DNA from 2 places in the Roseateles sp. FW301-B2 genome. Region 1 is predicted to be linked to the other one. Evidence: predicted binding sites of a transcription regulator. Region 1 holds the regulator's gene; the other holds the start of a gene.
What was found. The regulator FliA, encoded in region 1, starts transcription of late flagellar genes. The targets are predictions, from matches to a motif close to CTAAAGTTTNNNNNNNNNNNGCCGNTA.
Positions count from the first base shown of each region.

Region 2: a site for FliA is predicted at 1,392-1,418, ahead of AC3WQY_RS13865 (flagellin N-terminal helical domain-containing protein). Genes of this name have one in related genera too.

Region 1 is NZ_JBYTBE010000032.1:35,033-37,872, reverse strand. It holds gene flhF (flagellar biosynthesis GTPase FlhF) at 1-181, shown strand, start outside; gene AC3WQY_RS19325 (MinD/ParA family ATP-binding protein) at 220-1,044, shown strand; gene AC3WQY_RS19320 (RNA polymerase sigma factor FliA) at 1,061-1,774, shown strand; gene AC3WQY_RS19315 (methyl-accepting chemotaxis protein) at 1,973-2,840, shown strand, end outside.
Region 2 is NZ_JBYTBE010000018.1:54,592-57,431, forward strand. It holds gene AC3WQY_RS13855 (OPT family oligopeptide transporter) at 1-1,190, shown strand, start outside; tRNA gene AC3WQY_RS13860 (tRNA-Arg) at 1,295-1,371, shown strand; gene AC3WQY_RS13865 (flagellin N-terminal helical domain-containing protein) at 1,502-2,362, shown strand; gene AC3WQY_RS13870 (hypothetical protein) at 2,449-2,840, shown strand, end outside.

The sequences.
Region 1 (2,840 bases):
GGCCAATGGCCAGCGCGTGCCGGAAGACTGGCACCGCCTGTCGGCCCAGGCGCTGGTGCAGCGCGCCATGCGCAGCCAGCCCACCGCCGCCTGGCGCATGGACAACGCCGACGTGAATCTGATTTTTGCAGGGGGCCCCGCGCTGGCCGCCGGCATCCCGGCCGCCATGGGCGTCCACTGAACCCTAGACCAAGAAGTAACCCCAAGCAGGTGACTCTCATGCGCGACCACAGCACCCCCCCGCAAGACCAGGCCGACGGCCTGCGCAAGCTCTTCGCCAGCTCCCGCGTGCGCTTCGTGCCGGTGGTCAGCAACCCCCATGTGGTGGGCGGCGGCGCCTTGCTGGAGGGCCTGTGCGCGGCCTTCGCCGAGCTGGGCCTGCACACGCTGGTGATCGACGCCGGCGAGCAGGCGCCGCAGGCGGGCGAGCTGGCCGCGGTGGACCTGGCCTCCTGCGTGGAGCGCCTGTCCAAGCATGTCTCCTACCTGCCGGCGCGCGGCCTGCCGATGCGCTATATCAACGCCAACGGCTCGGCCGCCCAGTTCCTGGAGGTGGTGACCGACGCCGCGCCCTACGCCGATGTGGTGCTTTTGCACGCAAGTGCCGCCGAACTGGCCCGCGTGGTGGCTTCGCGTGAGGTGCGCCCGGTGCTCTTGGCGGATACTGACACCATGAGTGTCACCCACGCCTATGCCGGCATGAAATGGCTGGCGCAACGCGCCGGCCTGATGGTCTACAGCCTGCTGCTGGCCTGCTCGCCCCAGCTGCGCCTGGCCGACCGCATCGCTGCGCAGATCAGCAGCTGCGGCGACGGCTTCCTGGGTGCCGTGCTGCGCGACTGGGCCTGCCTGGACCCGCGCATGCCCGCCAGCAGCCCGATGAGCGCCGAGCTGCGCCATCTGGCACGTGAACTCCTGATTGCCGCACCGCCCGGCATGGTGGCCGAACCCGCCGCCGATGCCATGCCCCTGCGTCCGCGCGCCATGTGGCAGCGCCGTCCAGCCACCGTCCCGGCCCAAGGCCTGGTGATGGCCGCCAACTGATAAGCTGGAGCCGATGATGTATACCGCCAAAGGTCGCCTCGACAACTCCTCCCTGATCAAGCAGTACAGCCCGCTGGTGCGACGCCTGGCACATCAGATGATTGCCAAGCTGCCGGCCAATGTCGAGCTGGACGATCTGATCCAGGTCGGCCTGATCGGCCTCACCGACGCGCTCTCGCGCTTCGACGTGGGCCAGGGCGTGCAGTTCGAGACCTTTGCCACCCAGCGCATCCGCGGCGCCATGCTCGACGAGCTGCGCGGCGGCGACTGGATGAGCCGCGGCACGCGCCGTCAGCAGCGCACCATCGAGCAGGCTGTGCACAAGCTGGAGCAGAAGCTGGGCCGCGCGCCGCAGGAATCGGAAATCGCCGTCGAGATGGGCGTGAGCCTGACCGAGTACCAGGAATTGCTGGGCAAGGTGCGTGGCACCCAGCTTGTCTACCTGGAAGACATGAGCGGCGACGACGGCGACGAGGACTACCTCGACCGCCATGTGGCCGACGACAGCAACAACCCGATGGCCCTGCTGCAGGACCATCGCATGCGCCAGGCCCTGGTGGCCGCCATCAAGAACCTGCCGGAGCGCGAACAGTACGTGATGAGCATGTACTACGAGCACGACATGAACCTGAAGGAAATCGCCGCGGTGCTCAAGGTCACCGAGTCGCGCGTCTGCCAGCTGCACAGCCAGGCCATCGCGCGTTTGCGTGTCAAATTGCGCGAGTGGTGAGCGCCCGGCTGGCCGGGTAAGCTGCCCGTCAGCTCTGCGGCACGACCGGCCCCACAATGCCGGCGATCAGAACCATGGGGGACAGCAATGTTGCAGTGGAGTCGCCGCAAGGAATCGGCGCTAGCGCCTGAGCCTGCCTCTGCGCAGCCCGGGGCTGCGTCCTCTTCGCAATCGCTGGTGCAGCACCTCGCCCGCAGCATGTCCTCGCTCGGCAAGGACGCCGCCGAAGTGCGCGGCGCGCTCGAAGACACCCAGAAGGTCGTCACCGCCCAGGCCCAGGCCATGGCCGCCGTTTCCACCGAGCTGGGCCAGGTGCAGCAGTCGCAGCTGGCGATCGCCTCCGCCACCGACCTGACCCGCGCCGCCGTCACGCGTGCCCGCCAGGCCCTCGAGCAGGTGGGCAACGAGGTGGGCGGCATCGTGCAGACCCTGCACCAGGTGTCCGACGCCGCCTCCGAGATCACCAAGATCGCATTGCAGACCCGGCTGGTGGCCTTCAATGCCTCGGTCGAGGCCAAGCGTGCCGGCGAGGCCGGGCGCGGCTTCGGCGTGGTGGCCGATGCGGTGAAGGCGCTGGCGGCCCAGGTCGAGAGTTCCTCCAAATCCATCATGGGCACGGTGGCGCAGCTGGACGCGCGCGTCGACAAGTTCAGCCAGGAATTGCGCAGCGATGCGGCCGGTGGTGGTGGCAGCAGCATCCACCAGGCCTTTGCCGAGGTCGAACAGGATGTGGGCCGCATTGCCGGCTCGGCGCAGCAGAGCCAGCAGACCACCTTGCAGCTGGCGCAGCGCTCGGGCGAGCTGGAGCGTGAGGTGCAGCAGGCGATGCGCTATCTGGATGCCGCCTTCGCCTGCAGCGACCGCTTCCTGCGCCTGTCGGAGGAGCTGATCGAGCGCATCGCCGATTCGGGCGTGGAAGTGGAAGACGCGCTCTATATCCGCGGCGCCCAGGCCGCGGCGCGCGAGATCGCCGACCAGCTGGAGCAGGCCCTGGCCGCGCGCCAGATCAGCGAGGCCCAGCTGTTCGACGAGCGCTACAAGCCCATCGCTGGCACCAACCCGCCGC
Region 2 (2,840 bases), on a different contig from region 1:
CGCTCGACGCCGCGATGCTGGGCGTGGGCGGCCTGATGGGCATTGCCGTGGCCACCAGCTGCCTGCTGGGCGCCTTCATCAACTTCGTGATCCTCGCCCCCATCATGATCCAGGCGGGCGACATCGTGCAGCGCGTTGCGCCCAGCGGTGCCATCGTGCCGATCTCGCGTGCCGAGATCGTCAACCAATGGTCGATGTGGTGGGGTGTGGCGATGATGGTGACGGGCTCGCTGGTGAGCCTGGCCGCCAAGCCCGAGCTGTTCACCGCCGCCTTCAAGTCCGTGACGGGCAAGAAGACCAAGGCCGATGCCGGCACCGATCTGCTGGCACATATCGAGGTGCCGCTGTGGGTCTCGTACGTGGGCGTGCCGGTGTTCGGCCTGCTGGGTGCCTGGATCACGCATGAATTCTTTGGCGTGCCCCTGCTGCTGGCCCTGGTCTCGCTGCCGCTGATCTTCGTGCTGACGGTGATCTGCACCAACTCGATGGCGCTGACCTCGTGGACGCCCACCGGCTCGCTCTCCAAGATCACCCAGTTCACCATGGGCGCGATCGACAGCTCCAACCCGGCCAGCAATCTGCTGCCCGCGGGCATGACCTCGGAGATCGCCTCCAACGCCGCCAACCTGCTGTCCGACATCAAGCCCGGCTACATGCTGGGCGGCAAGCCGCGCCACCAGGTGGTGGGCCATCTGATCGGCATCATCGCCGGCGTGCTGGCTTGCGTGCCGCTGTTCTTCCTGCTGTTCCTGCCGCCGGATGTGAACGGCGTGCGCTCGGTCGCCACCCTGGTGTCCGAGCAGTTCGCGATGCCCGCCGCCATCCAGTGGAAGGGCGTGGCCGAGATCATCGCCAAGGGCCTCAAGGGTCTGCCGAGCTCGGCCCTGATCGCGATGGGCTTCGCGGTCGTCAGCGCCATCATCCTGGAAGTGGCGCGCATCGCCAGCAAGGGGCGGTTCCAGATCTCCGCCGTCTCGGTGGGCCTGGGCGTGGTGCTGCCGCCCGAGTCGACCCTGGCCATGTGGCTGGGCGCGCTGATGTTCTGGCTGCTCTCCAAGCGCTTCAAGGACGCCCGCAGCGCCGGCTACAAGCGCTGGGTGGAAGGCTGCGAGCCGATCTGTGCGGGCCTGATCTCGGGCGCGGCGCTGATGGGCATCGGCAACGCCATCGTGAACGTGCTGATCGGCTGATCGGCCTTCTTGACCGTTGCTGGGCCTGCCCGAGGCCCATGGCACAATTCAAGGGCATCAAGGGCAAGGCCTGCGTGGGAACGCAGGCCTTGTTCACACACACACTGCCCGTAGCTCAACTGGATAGAGCAGCTGCCTTCTAAGCAGCAGGTCGGGGGTTCGAGTCCCTCCGGGCAGGCCAGTCCGCAGCCGCGGCGGTTTCCAAAGTTTTTCTTCGTTCGGCATTTAAGTCCTGCGGGCGGCGCGTCGCCTTGTGTGGCTGAGGGCAAGACAACTTGTCCGATCACGACGACAAACTTCTGGAGCTTCCCATGCTTAGCCTGCACACCAACGCCGCTGCTCTTTCCACGCAAAACTCGCTGGGCGCTTCGCAGCGCGCTCTGTCCACCTCGATGACCCGCCTGGGCACGGGCTTCCGCGTCAACTCCGCCATGGACGACGCCGCCGGCCTGCAGATCGCCACCCGTCTGGACGCCCAGACCCGCGGCCAGGCCGTGGCGATGCGCAACACGCAGAACGGCATCTCGATGCTGCAGACCGCCGAAGGCGCGCTGAACGAAGTCTCGAACATCCTGCTGCGCATGAAGGACCTGGCTACCGAGTCCGCCAGCGGTTCGTCCACCACCAAGGATCGCGACGCCATGCAGGCCGAGTACGACGCCCTGGGCGGTGAGCTGAACAACATCATGAACAACACCAGCTTCGGCGGCAGCAAGCTGCTGGTGGGCGGCACCATGGCCGCAGCGGTGACCTTCCAGATCGGCGCTTCGTCGAGCGAGAAGATGACCGTGGACATCAGCGCCGACTTCACCCAGGCCGGCACCGACCTGACCGCCGTCAGCGCCAAGTACACCGCCCCGGGCGGCGCCGCCGGCACCGAAATCAATGCCGCCAGCGCCAATGGCGCGATCGACAAGGTCAACACCGCGCTGGACACGATCGGCAAGATCCGCGCCGGCATGGGTGCCGCGGCCAACCGCCTGGACCATGTCTACAACAACCTGCAGAACGTCAGCACCAACGCCGCCCAGGCCCGTGGCCGCATCATGGACGTGGACTACGCCACCGAGACCTCGAACATGACGACCAAGCAGATGCTGATGCAAGCCGGCTCGTCGATGCTGAAGCAGAGCAACAGCATGTCCGGCCTGGTCATGTCGCTGCTGCAGTAATACCGCCAAGGCACTGCCTGCAAGCGAGAAACCCGGCGTGCGAGCGCCGGGTTTTTTTGTTTTGAGCCCTTCGATGCCTCGAACTCATGGCCTCCTCCATCACGCCCATCCCTGCGCTGCCGGCCCTGCCCGCACTGTCTCCGGCCGCCGCGCGCGCCGCGCGCCCGGCGGCCCCGCCCGTCGAGGTGATCGCGCCGATCGCTGCGGAGCCGATGGATGTCGCCATGCTGACGGCGATGCGCGTGGAGACGCTGCACGAGCAGCCCGACGCCGCCACCGAGGCGGCGCGCTGGCAGGCGCAGCTGCTGGACGGCAGGCTGGCGCTGAGCATGGCCGCGGCGCTGCCCCAGCAGGGGCTGCGCTTCATGGCCACGCCGCAAGCGCCCTGGCGCTGGCCGCGCGATCGCGACGAGGCCCATGCCGGCGGCGCCGCGCAGGAGGACCCGAGCCTGGCGCTGGGCCTGCTGCTCGATGGCGA